DNA from 2 places in the Janthinobacterium sp. GW822-FHT07A03 genome. Region 2 is predicted to be linked to the other one. Evidence: predicted binding sites of a transcription regulator. Region 2 holds the regulator's gene; the other holds the start of a gene.

Region 1 (9,129 bases), on a different contig from region 2:
AAGCCCCGCCATTACTATCTGACCCTGGTCGAGGGCCACGTGGCCGACGCCGAGCTTGCGGACCGTGACAGCGATATCGACTTGCGCGCCGCCAGCGTGGGGCATGTCCAGGCCCTGTACGACAGCCGCGATCCTGCCGACCTGCAGCGCCTGGCCCGGCGCGGCAGTGCGGCGTTGCGCGAGCTGGCGCAGCTGCTTTCCTAGACTTTCTTCGCCTGCGCCATGCCGTGCAGCAGCTTGGCCAGCAACTGGTCGAGCTGGCGCTGCTCGTCCGCGTTCAACGGCGACAGCATGGCGCGCTCGTTCTCCACGTGCAGCAGCACCAGCCGTTCGATCAGGGCCAGCCCTTGGGGCGTGAGGGCCACCAGCACGCCGCGCCGGTCCGTCGGGTGCTTCTGCCGTTCGATCAGGCCGGCCGCTTCCAGCCGGTCGATGCGGTTGGTCATGCCGCCCGAGGACAGCATGGCCGCCTCGTACAGGGCCGTCGGCGTCAGGCTGTAGGGCGCGCCCGAGCGGCGCAAGGTCGCCAGCACGTCGAATTCGCCCGGCTGCAAACCGTGTTCGGCAAACAGAGGATTGAGCCAGTCGCGCGCCATCAGCTGCGCCACCGTGCCCAGCTGGCCCACCAGCTGCATGGCGGCGGTATCCATCTGCGGCAGCTCGCGCTGCCATTGTTTTGCCGCAAATTGCGCGCGCGTGTGTTCTTGCGGGGTATCTGTCATGGTGTATGTATTTATCTCGACGTCAAGATAGATTTCTATCTTTATGCTAAGATACTTTTCATTAAGTGATTATGTCACGCATTAAACCATGTGCCTCCCTGCGAGGCAAGGACTACTCTGCCATGCCTGTTGAACGCCCCGTATCTTCCCCGCTGCCCTCGTCCGCCCTGCTGGTGGCCGCCATCATCCTGCTGGGCCTGAACCTGCGCCCCATCCTGGCCGCCATCGGCCCCTTGCTCGACAGCATCCAGGCCAGCACGGGCCTCAGCAATGCCGACGCGGGCTTGCTGACCACTGTGCCCGTGTTCGCCATGGGCGTGTGCGCGCTGGCGGGCGCGCAGCTGCAGCGCCGGCTGGGCGTGGCGCGCGGCATCGGCATCGGCATCGCCATCATCGCTGCCGCCTGCGCGCTGCGCTGGCCCTTGCACGGCAGCGGCGGCCTGATCGCCACGGCGGCCCTGGGCGGCCTGGGCATCGCGCTGGTGCAAGCCTTGCTGCCGGCCTTCATCAAGCGCCATTTCCCCGAACGGGCGGGCCAGCTGATGGGTTTTTATACGACGGGCATCATGGGCGGCGCGGCCATTGCGGCCGCGTCCGCCTCACCCTTGGCGCAAAGCTGGGGCTGGAACGCGCTGCTGGCCCTGTGGGCGCTGCCCGCCGTGGCCGCCGCGCTGCTGTGGCGCCGCGCCGCCACCTCGCGCGTGGACGTGTCCGGCGGCGCGGGCGCCAGCCTGCCCGTGGCCAGTGGCCGCGCCTGGCTGCTGATGGTGTTCTTTGGCATCGGCACGGGGGCGTACACGCTGGTGCTGGCCTGGCTGCCGCCGTTTTACACGGAACTGGGCTGGAGCGCGGCCGACAGCGGCTTGCTGCTCGGTGGCCTGACCCTGGTGGAAGTGCTGGCGGGGCTGGTGATTTCCAGCGTCATCCACCGCTTCCCCGACCGCCGCATCCTGCTGCTGTCGGTACTGTTGGCCGTGCTGGCCGGCCTGGCTTGCCTGATCGTGGCGCCCGCGCAACTGGCCATTCCCGCCGTAATATTGCTCGGTTGCGGCATCGGCGCCCTGTTTCCCCTGTCGCTGATCGTCAGCATGGATCACGTGCGTGACCCTGCCGGCGCCGGCGCCTTGCTCGGTTTCGTGCAGGGCGGCGGCTACATCATCGCCAGCAGCATGCCTTTCATCGCCGGGCTGATCCGCCAGCATTCGTCCAGCCTGGCGCAGGCGTGGATGGTGATGGCGGGCGGCGTGGTGCTGTTGCTGCTGATCGCCGTGCGCTTCGCGCCGGGGGCGCGGCTGGCCGGTGCGCGCTAGCGTGCGCATGGCGGATCGGCCAGCTGATATATTTCGGTCATGAACATCGTCGACCACTATTTAGCCGGCTTGCGCCAGGCCATGCCGCCCGAGCCGCTGGCGGAGCTGGCGCTGGCCAGCGGCGCCAGCGCGGCGCAACTGGACAGCTTGCGCCAGGCGTATCCGCTGTGCCCGGACAGCCTGCTGCGCCTGCTGGGCCGCTACAACGGCACCTATTACCAGAAATATGCGGGCGGCATGGTGCTGGTGTACATGCTGGGCTCGGACGTGTTCGAATATCCGTATTACCTGAGCTCCGTCGAACATATCCTGGAAGACCGGCAGGCGAACCAGCGCAGCATCGCCGATATCTACGGCCATTACCTGGAAGACGACCCCGGCATCGTCGATACCCGCATCGACGCGGGCATCCAGCAGGGCCAGCGCCTGTGTTTTTCGCATTGCATGAACAATGGCGGCTCCTCGCGGCTGTATGTCGATTTCACGCCCACGGCATCGGGCAAGGTGGGGCAGGTCGTGCGCTTCCTGCACGACCCCGACAACTACCAGGTCATCGCCGACAGTTTCGATGCGTATCTGCAGATGCTGATCGATGAGGACTACGGCTTCCTGATCGATGACAATTTCGAATAAGCGGGCCGCGCCGCCATCCCTGCTGCCCGCCAACCGCCGCATCGTGCTGTCCGGCGAGGATGCGCTGCGTATCTTGCGCGAGATCGAATTTTTGTTGATATCGCTCAATAATATCGGCCGCCATTTTTATCCCGACGGCGACGATGACGGCGCCGATGTGCTGCGCCGCGCGCAGTATTGCGCGGAGACGACGTGCTTCATCGACGCACAGCAGGCGACGACGCGCCTGGCGCTGATGCGCCGCATCCTGTCCGCGCCATTCGACACCAGCCTGGGCGACGACGAGATGGACGATATCGAGCGCGCCGTCGCCGCGCTGCCGCTATGGCGTGCCCCTGATGCATCATCATGAAAACTAATTGAAATCTAAAATTTGATAGTTTTTCCTGCTGAGGACGTTTGTGCCGCCGGACGGCCTTACAATGCTAGGTTATGCGTTTTCGTGATATCAGACTGTGGCTAGCGGAAAATACCTAGCTAATTGAAAGAATCGGTCTGATAAAATCCGGAACACCCGATCGACCAAACAGGAAGGCAGCACAGCATGGATTCGTCATCTGATAAAAAAGAAGAATTGCGTCAACAATTGCGCTTGGCCGCACTCGAGTATCACGAGTGCCCGCGCCCCGGCAAAATCAGCGTGACGCCGACCAAACAACTGACCAACCAGCGCGACCTGGCGCTGGCCTACTCGCCAGGCGTGGCCGCTCCCTGTGAAGAAATCGTCATCGATCCGGCCAATGCCTATAAATATACGGCGCGCGGCAACCTGGTGGCCGTCATCACGAACGGCACGGCCGTGCTGGGACTGGGCAATATCGGCCCGCTGGCCGCCAAGCCGGTGATGGAAGGCAAGGGCGTGCTGTTCAAGAAATTCGCCGGCATCGACGTCTTCGACATCGAAATCAACGAATCGGACCCGGATAAACTGGTCGACATCATCGCGTCGCTGGAACCGACCTTCGGCGGCGTGAACCTGGAAGACATCAAGGCGCCCGAGTGCTTCTACATCGAGCGCCAGCTGCGCGACCGCATGAAGATTCCCGTCTTCCATGACGACCAGCACGGCACCGCCATCATCGTCGGCGCGGCCATCCTGAACGGCCTGAAAGCCGTCGGCAAGCAGATCGAGGACTGCAAGCTGGTCGTCTCGGGCGCGGGCGCCGCGGCGCTGGCCTGCCTGGACCTGATCGTCGACCTGGGCTTTCCCCTGAAAAACATCTACGTCACCGATCTGGCCGGCGTGGTCTACAAGGGCCGCACGGAACTGATGGACCCGGACAAGGAACGCTTCGCGCAAGACACGCCGCTGCGTACCCTGGCCGAGATCATCCCGGACGCCGACATCTTCCTCGGCGTTTCCGCCGGCGGCGTGCTGAAGCAGGACATGGTGCGCAAGATGGCGCCCAATCCATTGATTTTGGCGCTGGCCAACCCGAATCCGGAAATCCTGCCGGAAGAAGTCAAGGCCGTGCGCAGCGACGCCATCATCGCCACGGGCCGTTCGGACTATCCGAACCAGGTCAACAACGTGCTGTGCTTCCCCTACATCTTCCGCGGCGCCCTCGATTGCGGCGCAACCACCATCACGCGCGAGATGGAAATCGCCGTCGTGCACGCGATCGCCGACCTGGCGCATGCCGAGCAGTCGGACATCGTCGCCACCACCTACGGCATCAGCAACCTGTCGTTCGGCCCTGAATACCTGATTCCGATGCCGTTCGATCCCCGCCTCTTGATCAAGATTGCGCCGGCCGTCGCCAAGGCAGCCGAGGATTCGGGCGTCGCCACGCGTCCGATCAAGGACTTGCAGGCGTACGCGGACAGCCTGCAGCAATTCGTCTACCGCAGCGGCACCTTCATGAAGCCGCTGTTCCTGATGGCCAAATCCACGCCTGCCGAACTGAAGCGCATCGTCTACGCCGAAGGCGAAGAAGAGCGCGTGCTGCGCGCCGTGCAAGTGGTGGTCGATGAAAAACTGGCGCGTCCCATCCTGGTGGGCCGTCCGCCCGTGCTCGAAGCGCGCATCCAGAAGTTCGGCCTGCGCCTCAAGCAAGGCGTCGATTTCGACGTCATCAACCCGGACTTCGACGAGCGCTATCGCGATTACTGGAATACGTACTACGCCATGACCAGCCGCAAGGGCGTCACCGAGGAATACGCTAAACTGGAAATGCGCCGCCGCCACACCCTGATCGGTTCGATGATGATCCACAAGGGCGATGCCGACGGCATGATCTGCGGCACCTTCGGCACCACCCAGCTGCACCTGAAATACATCGACCAGGTGCTGGGCAAGCGCGCCGGCAGCAATGTCTACGCCGCCATGAACGTGCTGATCATGCCTGAACGCCAGCTGGTGATGGTCGACACGCACGTCAATGAAAACCCGGACGCCGAGCAATTGGCCGAGATCACCATCATGGCCGCCGAAGAGATGACTCGTTTCGGCCTGTCGCCGCGCGCGGCCCTGCTGTCGCACTCGAACTTCGGTTCCAGCGACAGCGCCTCGGCGCAAAAGATGCGCGCCGCGCTGGCCATCATCAAGGAACGCGCGCCGGACCTGGAAATCGACGGCGAAATGCACGGCGATACGGCCCTCGACAGCAAGCTGCGTCAAAAACTCATGCCGAATTCGGCACTGAAGAACGACGCCAACCTGCTCGTCATGCCGAACATCGAATCGGCCAACATCGCCTACAACCTGGTGAAGACGGCCGCCGGCAACGGCATCGCCGTGGGCCCGATCCTGCTCGGCTGCGCCAAGCCCGTGCACATCCTGACGCCATCGGCCACCGTGCGCCGCATCGTCAACATGACGGCCCTGTGCGTGGTCGACGCAGTTGCCCAGCGTAAAGTCTAAGCGTTAGCCGCGCATGAAAAGCCGCCCCGTCCGCAAGGAGGGGCGGCTTTTTTTACGTCGGTGGCACGGGCAGGGCCGTGGCGGCCGGCTGGCGGCGCAGGTAATAGTGGCGGTACAGCATGATCTCGCCCCACACCAGCAGCAGCGTTAGCAGCGCGAACAGGCCCAGCGTGATCTTGAGCGAATTGAAATACGCGCCGGCCTGGCGTTTGATGGCGTCGATGAAGATCATCGGCACGGATTTATCGAGTTTGCTGAAGTCGGCCTGGCGCGCCACATCGGTGGTCAGCCGCACGGCCAGGTCGGTGCCCAGGCTGGCCAGCTCGCCCGTCGCCTGGCCACGGAAGTTGGCGCCCTTGAGCGCTTCGCCCAGCAGGCCGACCCTGGCGATCAGCTGTTCCTGCAGCACCTGCGTCAGCAGCACGCTGCCGCGGCGCAGGATGAATTCATTGATCCAGCGCGCCTTGCTGCGTTCCCAGTAACCGTCCGAGGTGGGCCGGTAATACAGGTCTTGCACGAAGGGCTCGAGCAGGCTGCGCATGCTGACCGGCTGGCCCGGGGCGATCAGCCTGGCCTGCTGTTCCAGGTAGACGCGCAGCGCCGGCATCTGCGCTTCGACCACCGGCTGCAGGTCGCGCTCGAGGGCCTGGTTGACCACGCGGTGCACGCTGTGCACGGCGCCAAGCCCGCCGCCGAGGAGCGGCAGCGCGAGCAGGATCAACACATAGCTGAGCTTGGCCGCCACGTGCCAGGCGGGCGGACGGCGCACCAGCAGGCATTTTCTGGCCAGCTGGTGGCAGATGCCGAGCGCCAGCACAAAGCCGATCACGCCATACAGCAGCATCCACGGCAGGACGGTCCACAGCAGGTCGCTGCCGAACGGCGCCAGGGCGCTGCCCCAATTGATCAGTTGTTGCTTCATCTACATTGCCTTGATATGAAAAATCAGGCAAGTATAGCCATTGTGCAACAAAACGTGGCGCGCGGGACCTCAGTGCGCCATCAGCACGGGCAAGGTCATCTGGCGCAGCACGGTTTCCGTCACGCCGCCCAGCAGGATTTCGCGGAAGCGCGCGTGGCCGTAGCCGCCCATCACGAGCAGGTTCGCATGCACTTCGGCGGCCATGGCCAGCAGCGCTGCGCCGATGTCGCCCGTGGTGATGGCGGGCCGCACCTCGACGGGCACGCCATGGCGGCTCAGGTAGGCGGCGATGTCGGCGCCCGGATGGCGGGCCGGCTGCGCGTGGCCGGCGGGCGGATGCAGCAGGGCCAGCACCACCAGGCGCGCCGCGCGCAACAGGGGCAGGGCGTGGCCGATGGCGCGCGTCGCTTCCATGCTGCCATCCCAGGCCACCACCACCGTGTGGTTCAGTTCCATGAATTGACCGCTGCGCGGCACGATCAGCACGGGCCGGGCCGCGTTCAGCATGACGTAGGGCACCAGGTCGCTCATGGCGCCGGGCAGCGCTTCGCTGTCGTCGTGCTGGCTGAGCACGGTCAAGTCGCTGTAGCGGGCGCTGACGGCCATGCCGCCATCTTCATCGTCTTCGATCAGGCGCCGCTCGAGCGAGACGGCGCCGGCCTGGCGCGCCAGCGTTTCAAACTGGGCCAGCGCCTGTTCCGCCTGCCCGTGCAGGGCATTGATCTGCGCCGCCACGGCGCCGCCGCGCATGCCGCGGTTGTTTTCCAGGGTAAAGCGCGACACGCCCGTCATGGCGGCGCCGATCAGGTGCGCCTGGTACGCGTGCGCCAGCCGTGCCGCGATGGCGATGCGCTGCGGCGCATGGCGCGACAGGTCGGCGTGGACGAGGATGGATTTGTAAGCCATGGTGTCATTCGCTAGTCAGGATGGCAACAAGGCTAGAACGGCAACACGGGCAAGTCCAGCATTGCCGTGCCGGCGGGCAGTTTTCTTATGCGGAACTTGACGTGGGTCAAAAAAATACGAGCCATGACCTTTCGCAAGGCCAAAGCCAGGAAATGTCGATCTATTTGATGTGCATCAAAATGCCTGGCCCCCTGCAGGCGATAATGGCATCGAACTCCTTGCCCTTCCAGTGGTCTGCATCGGCGCCGGCGCCATCTGTCCGGCACTTCCTTGTGTGACGCAACAACGCTGGCCGTGGCGGGAGTTCACTTCTCGGGCTTCCATGCCTTCTCGTATTCTTTTTCGGCCAGCACGCGCAGTGCGGCGCCTTGCCTGGAGTCATGCTACATTCGTGTCCTGTTTTTTTCTGAAAGGATGAGGATGCCTTTAGGTAACAACTTCTTGCGGCACAATCAGCAAGCCTGGGATGCCCAGGCTGCACGGAACAGCCCGTGGTCGCAGCCCGTCGACAGCGCCACCATCGCCGCGGCCCGTGCCGGGCAGTGGCAAATCCATCTGACACCAGGTCCCTTTCCGGCCGGCTGGCTGGACGAGGTGCGCGGCAAGCGCATCCTGTGCCTGGCCGGTGCCGGCGGGCAGCAGGCGCCCGTGCTGGCTGCCGCCGGCGCGCACGTCACCGTCTTCGACCTGTCTGAACAGCAACTGGCGCAAGACCGCATGGTGGCCGAACGCGACGGCTTGCAACTGGCCACCGTCCAGGGCGACATGCGCGACCTGGCCCGCTTTGCCGACGCCAGCTTCGATGTCATCATCCACCCCGTGTCGAACCAGTACGTGCCCGATATCGCCCCCGTGTGGCGCGAATGCGCGCGCGTGCTGGCCGATGGCGGCGTGCTGCTGAGCAGTTTCTTCAACCCGGCCGTGTTCATCGGCGACCGCGATCCGCAATGGGCACAGCAGGGCTTGATACGCCCCCGTTTCGTGCTGCCGTATTCGGATGTGGAGGATATGGATGCCGATGCGCTGGCGGCGCGCATGGAAAAGGGCGAGGCGCTGGTCTTCGGCCACGGCCTGGACAGCCAGATTGGCGGCCAGCTGGCGGCGGGCTTCGTGCTGGCGGGTTACCACGAGGAAATGCATCCCCACCCGCGCTTTGAAATTGAAAAATTCCTGCCCAGCTTTATTGCCACGCGGGCCGTCAGGCTGGCGCGCGCGCTATAGCGGTCATTAATTGTACGGCTGCAAGTCCAGCCACACGGCATACGACAGGCGCTTGCCGTTCCACAGGCCGCCGCCGCGGATGACGGCGTCGCACGAGGTCAGCTGGCCCACCAGGTCCTGGCGGCCCAGGTTGCGGCGCAGGCGCAGGGCGTCGTTGTGCGACAGGTAGCCCACCAGCAGGCTATCGATGAAGACGGCGATGGCCTTGTCCTGGAACGGGTTGGCATCGTCGCAGACGAGCAGGGCCAGGCATTTTTCTTCCGCGTTGCCGGGGCCGTGCTCGCCAGCCAGCTTGGCGATGGCGGGCTGGTACATCGCTTCGTTTTCCACTTCCGATGCAAAGCGCCCCTCGTCGCTCCAGTGGTGCGCGGGTGCGCCCGCAGGGATCGCCGGCACGTACTGGCGCACGGAGAGGAGCGGCTTGTGCAGCGGTTTGACGGGCGTGCGGCCGCTGAAGACGTAGTACAGCAGGGCGATGACGATCACGATGGCAAGCAGGTAAAGCATGGTATCTCTCTGATTTCTAAGGGGGGAGCCAGGGGCGCGGGCGTG
Region 2 (9,129 bases):
GATTTGCCCCGTGGCGGCACCATCGCCGCCATCATCACGAACCAGAGCAGCACCGACCTGGGCATCGAGATCGGCAGCAGCGTAACGGCGATTTTCAAGGCCTCCAGCGTGATTTTGGGCGTGCCGGCGTAAGCGGCGACGCTGACCCCAGTTTTATGTTGCAGGCTTAATCTTTCAGCCTGGACAACCAATCCGCTGCCGCCGCCAGCGCCTGTTCCAGCTCCTGCGCCGTCTGCGCCAGCAGCGCCGGCACCTCGTCCAGGCGGCCCGCGTCGATGGCTTCCTCGGTGGCGAAGGCGGCGCGGATCAGGCGTTTCGTGCCCAGGGTGCCGACGGAGCCGCGCACGCCGTGCAGGATGCGCGCCACGTCGCTGTGGCGGCCCGCCTGCAACGCCGTTTCGGCGTCGCGCACGGGCGTCATGCCCTTGTTCAGCGCGTCTTCCACCATGCGCCGCAGCACGCCGCGCCCTTTTGCATCGCGCCCCATCACGCGCATCAGCGGCGCCATGGAAAACACTTCCTCATCGGCAACGGGCGCCGGCCCGGCCGTCTGCACTGGCGGGCGCTTGGGCAGGTGGCGCAGGATGACTTCCATCATCTCTTCCACCACCACGGGCTTGGCGATGAAATCGCTGATGCCGGCCGTCATGCAGCGCTCGCGCTCGGACGCCAGCACGCCGGCCGTCATGGCGATCACGGGCAGGTTCAAGCGCAGTTCCGTGCGGATGATGTGGGTGGCGCTGAAGCCGTCCATGACGGGCATCTGCATGTCCATCAGCACGATGTCGTAGCGCAGCGCTTCCGTGCGCAGCCGTTCCACGGCTTGCAAGCCGTCGCCCACCACGTCCAGGGTGGCGCCCATGTGTTCGAGGATGCCGCGCGCCACGGCCTGGTTCAAATGGTTGTCTTCCACCAGCAGGAAATGCACGCCGGCCAGTTCCGTGCCCAGCGGCTGGTGCAGGATGCGCTGCTCGCCGCCGTCGTTCTTGGTAATCAGCGCCTGGTGCAGGGCGTCGAACAGGCTCGAGCCCGTAATCGGCTTCATCAGCACGACGTCGGCCTCGGCCGCGCTGGAAATTTCTTCCAAGTGGTTGCGGGCGAAGGCGTTGACCATCACCACGATGGGCTGGCGCTGGCCGCTGGCCGCCTGGCGGATGGCCTTGGCCGTGGCCAGGCCGTCCATCACGGGCATGTGCCAGTCGGCCAGCACCACGTCGTATGGCTGCTGCTGCGCCAGGCGTTCGCGGTACAGTTCGATGGCGGCAAAGCCGGAGTCCACTTCGTCGGCCAGCCAGCCCCACGCCTCGATCAGCTTGACGATCAGTTCGCGCGTGGTGCGGTTATCGTCGGCCACCAGCAGGCGCAGCTGGCCCAGGGTGGGCGTGCGCCGCGTTTCGGCCGGCTGCGCCAGCATCTCGAAGGGCACGCTGAACCAGAAGCGGCTGCCCTTGCCTTCGCTGCTGGCGACGGCGATGTCGCCGCCCATCATGTGGATCAGCTGCTTGCTGATGGCCAGGCCCAGGCCCGTGCCGCCGAAGCGCCGCGTGATGCTCTGGTCACCCTGCGAAAACGCGGCAAACAGCTGCTGTTGCTGCAGTTCCGTCATGCCGATGCCCGTATCGCGCACTTCGAAGCGCAGCCAGGCGCGCCCGTTCTCTTTCTCGGCCAGGCTGACGGCCACCACCACTTCGCCGCTCTCGGTAAACTTGATGGCGTTGCCGGCCAGGTTGACGAGAATCTGCTGCAGGCGCTGGGCGTCGCCCACGAGGCGGCGCGGCACGTCGGGCTCGACGGCAATCGCCAGTTCCAGCTCCTTTTCGCCCGCATTCATCGTCATCGTCGTGGCCAGCGTGTTCATGACCTCGTCGAGGTCGAATTCGACGGGCGACAATTCCATGCGGCGCGCCTCGATCTTCGAATAGTCGAGCACGTCGTTGAGGATGCCCAGCAGCGACTGGCCCGCCACGCGCACCATGGTCAGGTACTTGCGCTGTTCCGTATCGAGCTTGGTATTGCCCAGCAGATACACCATGCCCAGCACGGCATTGAGGGGCGTGCGGATTTCATGGCTCATGTTGGCCACGAAATCGCTCTTCGCGCGGTTGGCCGCCTCGGCCCGGTCGCGCTCCTGTTCCAGCTCCGCCGCGCGCGATTCGAGTTCCTGCTGCAGGCGGTCGCGCTCGCTCATCAGGCCGTTGAAGGCTTCCGTCAGCTCGCCGATCTCGTCGCGCTGCTGCACCGGCACGGGGGTGAAGCGGCTGCCGCTGGTGCGCAGCGCCTGCAGGGTGTCGCGCAGGCGCACCAGGGGCGAGAGCAGGCGCACGGTGACCCAGCCCAGAACGGCCGCGGCCAGCAGCGAGGCGAGGATGCTCCACAGCACCAGCCGGTACAGCACGCCGTCGAACGGTTCGAAGGCGTCGTCGAGGGGCAGCGAGGCGGCCAGCAGCCAGTTCACCGATTTCAGGCGCTTGAAGCTGTTGACGGCCGTGATGCCGCGGCTGTTGGTGCTGACCATGGTGCCTTCGCCATCGTCCTTCAGCAGCTGGGTGGTCGTCAGGTTGGCGTTCGGCAGGCGCGGCTGCAGCAAACGGCTGGTATCGGGGTGCAGCACATAGCGCGGCACGGCGCCGCGCGTGAGGATGAAGTAATAGCCGCTCTTGCCGATCTTTTCCGAGCGCAGGCGCCCCAGCAGGTTGTCCTTGTACAGGCGCAGCACGCCGATCACCACGCCGGCCACCTGGCCATCGGCGGCCAGCACGGGCGCCACCATCTGCACGATGGGCATGCCGCTCGATTTGCCCAGCATCGGCTCGGTGATCATGGGCTGGCGCGTGCGCAGCACGGTCTGGAAGTACTCGCGCTCGGCGACGTTGATGCCGGCGCGCCCCGTGACCAGCGGCATGTCGGCCACGACGGCGCCGTGCGCGTCGAGCACCAGCACGTCGTCGAACAGCACCAGCATCGAGCGGCGCGAATAGTATTCGCGCAATTGGGCGGGCTGGCCGATCAGTTCCGGCGGCTGCTGCCGGGCCGTCAGGGTGACGATCTGCAGCAGCATGCCCAGCTTGTCGTCGAGCTCGGCGGCGGTGCGGCTGATCAGCGACGACTGCTGGCTCAGCAGTACACGGGTGAAGTCGTCGCGCATGTGCTGCACCTGGATCATGGTGACCAGCGCGATCATGGCGATCGAGGTCAGGCTGGTGGCCAGCGCGACTTTTGCTTTGATGCCGAGAGGCTTCATGATTTCCTTTTCAGTACCGTGCGGCACAGGCGGCAGATAATGCTGTCAGGAATTTTCCTATCAATACATCAACTTGGCAAGCGGCGCCGCGCAAATTGCCCGCCCCGCATGGGCTTTTGACGATGTTGCCATATAATTAAAGGCTGGACGTCGTTTATTCGCCGAAATTGCGGTGAAATTGGCACACGGCAACCCTGTATGCAGTAAACTTGTTATTGCATTTTCTTAAAGGTACCGACATGACTGAAGCGCTACTCACTCCAACCTTGCCCACAGTGAACGTGGAAGCGTTGCGTGCGCGATGCTCGACCTGCAGCATGCATCAATTGTGCCTGCCGATGGGCCTCGATGTGGGCGACATGGACAGGCTGGACCAGATCATCGGCCGCCGCCGCAAGATCGTGCGCGGCGCCTCGTTGTTCCGCATCGGCGACTCGTTCCAGAACCTGTACGCGATCCGCCTGGGGCACTTCAAGACGTACCAGATCAATCCGGGCGGCGAAGAGCAGGTGACGGGCTTCCAGATGGCGGGTGAACTGCTGGGCATGGACGCCATCAGCGCCGACCGCCACCACTGTAATGCGGTGGCGCTGGAAGACAGCGAAGTGTGTGAAATCCCGTTTTCCAGCCTGGAACAATTGCTGGGTAATATGCCGACCCTGCTGCGCCATTTCCACCGTATGATGAGCCAGGAAATCACGCGCGAGCAAAGCGTGATGCTGTTGCTGGGCAATATGCAGGCGACGCAGCGCTTTGCCGCCTTCATCGTCAACCTGGCGTCGCGCTATGAAGCGCGCGGCTATTCGGGCAGCAATTTCCAGCTGCGCATGTCGCGCGAGGAAATCGGCAACTACCTGGGCCTGACCATCGAAAGCGTCAGCCGTTTATTGTCGAAATTCAAGAAGGAAGGCTGGCTGCGCGTCTCCAACCGCGAGATCGAGATCCTGCAGCCGGCAAAACTGAAGGCTATTACGGCCGGCACCGACGTCTGCAAGTAAAGCTTAGAGTTCTTCATCGGCGTGCAGCGCGATGCTGCGCTGCAGGGGCCAGGTCCAGATGCCGGACAGGCGCCACTCGCGTTTGTCGTTTTCCACCAGCACCTGCCAGCGGCTGCGCTCGAGCATCGGCAGCGCCACGGAAAAATTGCCGGCCGCATCGGGTTGCACCAGCAGCTTGATATCCTTTTCCGGCAGGGTCGCATGCGCCAGGTGCAACTGCAACGGCCCCTGGTACGCCTTGCCGAAGCTGTGCACGGAGCCGCTCAGGCGGGCTGCAGCCACGTCATACGACAGGGTGGTATCCATCGCCAGGTCGCTGGCGATCGTGTCGCGCTTCAAATCCTGGTTGATCGCCTTGCCCTGCTTGTAATAATCGCCCACCACCAGCGCATCGGGTTGCGTAAACGCAATATAGCCCATGAAACTGCCGACGACCACGGACAGGCCGGGACCGATCATCAGCAGCCATGGCCAGCGATGCTTGTACCACGGTGCAACGGGAGGTTGCAGTTTCAGACTGTCGGACATGGTATTTCTCCTGATTAATTGGCCAGTCCCCATGCGGGGACCGGCCTTCCTGCATTAGCGCGGCACGATGAAGACCGCGCTTTCACGCACGTGCAGCGACGGGTCGTCCAGCGAGTGCAATTCGATTGCAATCTTGTTCGACCCCTTCTCGCCGACCCCGTGCGGCACGCGCAGGCGGATCGGCCAGCCCAGCGTTTCCGTCGGCTGCAACGTCACTTCATTGCGCGTCAACAAGGTCAGGCCCGGCAGACCGGATACACTGATTTTGAAATGCTGGCTTTGCTCCGAGGTGTTCATGATCTGCAGGCGGTAGACGTTTTCGATCATGCCATCTTCCACTTCGCGTCCCATCGAACCGCGGTCGCGGATCACGTCCATTTTCAGCGGCGTGCGCAGGGCCAGCGAAGTACACACGGCGATGATGATCAGGGCCAGGATGGAAGTGTAGATCAGCACGCGCGGGCGCATGGCGCGCTGGCGGATCTGCTGCGAATTGAAGTTGTTTTCCATCGCATGGTCGGTACTGTAGCGTACCAGTCCCCGCGGCCGGTCGACCTTGTCCATCACGCTGTTGCAGGCATCGACGCAGGCGGCGCAGCCGATGCATTCATACTGCAGGCCGTTGCGGATATCGATGCCGGTCGGACACACCTGCACGCACAGGGTGCAGTCGATGCAGTCGCCCAGCTTGTCGTTGTTGCCGGCCTTCTTGCTCATGGCGCCGCGTGGTTCGCCGCGCTTGGCATCGTAGGTGATGATCAGGGTGTCCTGGTCGAACATGGCGCTCTGGAAGCGCGCGTAGGGGCACATGTATTTGCACACCTGCTCGCGCAGCCAGCCCGCGTTGCCGTAGGTTGCCAGACTGTAGAACAAGACCCAGAACCATTCCCAGGGACCGAAATTGAGGGTGGTCACTTCGCGCGCCAGTTCCTTGATCGGCGTGAAGTAGCCGACAAAGGTAAAGCCCGTCCACAGGGCGATGGCGCCCCATACCAGGTGCTTGGCCGTCTTCTTGAACGCCTTGCGCACGGAGGGGCCCTGCTTGTCGAGGGCCATGCGCGCGCTGCGCGTGCCCTCGATGCGGCGTTCGACCCACAGGAAGATTTCCGTGTATACCGTTTGCGGGCAAGAGAACCCGCACCACACCCGCCCGGCAATGGCCGTGACGAGGAACAATAAATAGGCACAGATGATCAGCAGGGCCGCCAGGTAGATGAAATCCTGGGGCCACAGCACGACGCCGAAAATGTAGAACTTGCGCGTGGTCAAATCGAACAGCAGGGCTTGCCTGCCATTCCAGGTCAACCACGGCAAGCCGTAGAACGCGAGCTGGGTAAGCCAGACGCATACCCATCGCCAGGTAGCGTAGCGTCCTTTGGCCTCGCGAGGGTAGATTTGCTCGCGGGCCGCATACATCTTGATGACTTGAGGTTCCATTACGTCATTTCACGGGCGTCTGGGGATTCGACAGGCTCCAGACATACGCCGACAGCACGTGTACCTTGGATTCGCCGAGGAAATCGCTGAAGGCCGGCATGGTGTTGTTGCGACCCTTGCGGACGGTTTCCATGATGGTATCGGCGCTGCCGCCGTACAGCCAGATCTTGTCCGTCAGGTTGGGCGCACCGAGCATCTGGTTACCCTTCGCATCGGCGCCGTGACAGGCCATGCAGGCGCCGAACTTGGCCTTGCCCAGCACGGATTTGACGGGGTCCGAGGTGGAACCGGACAGGCTCAGCACGTAATGGGCCACGTTCTCGACATCCTTTTCGGAACCCAGGGCGGCGCCCATCGGCGGCATCTGCCCATTGCGGCCGTGCATGATGGTGGTCTTGATGATGTCGGGATCACCGCCATACAGCCAGTCCTTGTCCGTCAGGTTGGGGAAGCCCTTGTTGCCGCGCGCATCCGAACCGTGGCATTGCGCGCAGTAGGTCAGGAACAGACGCTGGCCGATGGCTTGCGCCTGCGGATCGGCGGCCACCGTCTTCAAGTCCTGGCTCAGGTACTTGTTGAACAGGGGGCCGTAGTCGGCTTCCGCCTTCTTCAGCTCTTCTTCGTACTGGCCCGTCGATTTCCAGCCCAGGCTGCCGGCATAGTTGCCCAGGCCCGGGTACAGGAACAGGTAGGCCAGCGCGAAGACGATGGTGATGTAGAACAGCCACATCCACCAGCGCGGCATCGGCGTGTTGAGTTCCTTCAAGTCCTCGTCCCAGACGTGGCCCGTGGTGCCGTCGGCGGGGGCGCCGGCGGCCACTTTCACTTTCGACTGCGAGTACAGCAGCACGCCGCAGCCGATGATGCCCAGCAGGGACAGCACGATGATGTAGATGTTCCAGAAGCCATTGGTAAAGTCAGCCATGGTTGCGCTCCTTCGCCAGGTTCATCTCGGCCTCGGCCGGATAGTCGAGCGCGTCGTCGGCGAACGGCAGGCGCGCCGCCGCGTCGAAGTCGCTATTGCTGCGGCTGAACGTCCACCACAGGATGCCCACGAACGTCGTAAAGGAAACCACCGTCATGACGCTGCTGGCGCTGTCAAACAGGTTTTCGATTGCCATGCTAATTCCTTGTTTTGATTAATGTACCGAGGCCTTGCAGATAGGCGACCAGGGCGTCTTCTTCCGTCTTGTCCTGCAGCTGCGCGGGGCCGGCGGCGATCTCTTCATCGCTGTACGGCTGGCCCAGGCGTTTCAGGGCGCGCATCTTCGGCATGATGTCGTCAGGCACCAGCTTGGTCTTCGCCAGCCAGGGGTAGGCCGGCATGTTCGACTCGGGCACCACGTCGCGCGGGTTGTTCAGGTGCGTGCGGTGCCATTCGTCGCTGTAGCGGGCGCCCACGCGGGCCAGGTCCGGGCCCGTGCGCTTGGAACCCCACTGGAACGGACGGTCGTAGACGAACTCGCCGGCGACCGAATAGTGGCCATAGCGTTCCGTTTCCGCGCGCAGCGGACGCACCATCTGCGAATGGCAGTTGTAGCAGCCTTCGCGCACGTAGATGTCGCGGCCCGCCAGGCGCAGCGGCGAGTACGGCTTCAGGCCGGCGACGGGTTCCGTCGTGCTCTTCTGGAAGAACAGGGGGACGATCTCGACGGCGCCGCCGATGCTGATCACCACCGTGACCAGGGCGATCAGCAGCCAGGGGTTTTTCTCAATCCATGCATGTGAAAATTTCATTTGCTTTTGCTCCTATCAGGCGTGCGCCGCGTTCAGTTCCGGAATGCGGGCGACGGGGAGTTTGCTGCCGCGCAGAGTCATCCAGGTGTTGTAGCCCATGATGCACATACCCGACAGGTACAGCAGGCCACCGGCCACGCGCACCACGTAGTACGGATACGTTGCTTTCACGCTTTCGACAAAGGTGTAGGTCAGGGTGCCGTCCGGGTTGACCGCGCGCCACATCAGGCCCTGCATCACGCCGGCGATCCACATGGCGGCGATGTACAGCACGATGCCGATGGTGGCCACCCAGAAGTGCACGTCGACCAGGCGCGTGCTGTGCATCTGCGTGCGGCCCGCCAGGCGCGGCAGCAGGTAGTAGATCGAACCCATGGTGATGAAGCCGACCCAGCCCAGGGCGCCCGCATGCACGTGGGCCACGGTCCAGTCGGTGTAGTGCGACAGCGAGTTGATGGTCTTGATCGACATCATCGGGCCTTCGAAGGTGGCGATGCCGTAGAACGACAGCGAGACGATCATGAATTTCAGGATCGGGTCGGTGCGCAGCTTGTGCCAGGCGCCTGACAGGGTCATGATGCCGTTGATCATGCCGCCCCAGCTTGGCGCCAGCAGGACCAGCGAGAAGACCATGCCGATCGATTGCGTCCAGTCAGGCAATGCCGTGTAGTGCAGGTGATGCGGGCCCGCCCACATGTAGGTGAAGATCAGCGCCCAGAAGTGGACGATCGACAAACGGTACGAGTACACGGGGCGCTCGGCCTGTTTCGGGATGAAGTAGTAGACCATGCCCAGGTAGCCGGCGGTCAGGATGAAGCCCACCGCGTTATGGCCGTACCACCACTGGATCATGGCGTCCTGCACGCCCGCATAGGCGGAATACGACTTGGTGAACGAGGCCGGCATGACGGCGCCATTGACCACGTGCAAAATCGTCACGGCCAGGATGTAGGCGCCGAAGAACCAGTTGGCCACGTAGATATGCTTGACCTTGCGCTTGATCAAGGTGCCGAAGAAAACGATGGCGTAAGCGATCCAGACGACGGCGATGAGGATGGCGATCGGCCATTCCAGCTCGGCGTATTCCTTGCCGCGCGTCAGGCCCATGGGCAGGCTGACGACGGCGCACAGGATCACGGCTTGCCAGCCCCAGAACGTGAAGGCGGCCAGCTTGTCGGAAAACAGGCG

Evidence for each region. The regulator FNR, encoded in region 2, switches genes on or off when oxygen is low (the NO sensors DNR and NnrR bind a similar motif). The targets are predictions, from matches to a motif close to TTGATNNNNATCAA.
Region 1: a site for FNR is predicted at 7,521-7,534, ahead of AC1RJW_RS10875 (universal stress protein). Genes of this name have one in related genera too.

The regions. Positions count from the first base shown of each region.
Region 1 covers NZ_JBXAKW010000003.1:283,512-292,640, reverse strand. Annotated here, with positions in the region: gene AC1RJW_RS10910 (hypothetical protein) at 1-204, shown strand, start outside; gene AC1RJW_RS10905 (MarR family winged helix-turn-helix transcriptional regulator) at 201-722, opposite strand; gene AC1RJW_RS10900 (MFS transporter) at 845-2,032, shown strand; gene AC1RJW_RS10895 (SMI1/KNR4 family protein) at 2,072-2,665, shown strand; gene AC1RJW_RS10890 (hypothetical protein) at 2,649-3,017, shown strand; gene AC1RJW_RS10885 (NADP-dependent malic enzyme) at 3,210-5,528, shown strand; gene AC1RJW_RS10880 (hypothetical protein) at 5,581-6,450, opposite strand; gene AC1RJW_RS10875 (universal stress protein) at 6,520-7,356, opposite strand; gene AC1RJW_RS10870 (class I SAM-dependent methyltransferase) at 7,777-8,577, shown strand; gene AC1RJW_RS10865 (hypothetical protein) at 8,584-9,084, opposite strand.
Region 2 covers NZ_JBXAKW010000002.1:64,965-74,093, reverse strand. Annotated here, with positions in the region: gene AC1RJW_RS06340 (TOBE domain-containing protein) at 1-132, shown strand, start outside; gene AC1RJW_RS06335 (response regulator) at 167-3,241, opposite strand; gene fnr (fumarate/nitrate reduction transcriptional regulator Fnr) at 3,481-4,239, shown strand; gene AC1RJW_RS06325 (FixH family protein) at 4,243-4,767, opposite strand; gene ccoG (cytochrome c oxidase accessory protein CcoG) at 4,822-6,204, opposite strand; gene ccoP (cytochrome-c oxidase, cbb3-type subunit III) at 6,209-7,129, opposite strand; gene AC1RJW_RS06310 (cbb3-type cytochrome oxidase subunit 3) at 7,122-7,325, opposite strand; gene ccoO (cytochrome-c oxidase, cbb3-type subunit II) at 7,327-7,941, opposite strand; gene ccoN (cytochrome-c oxidase, cbb3-type subunit I) at 7,957-9,129, opposite strand, start outside.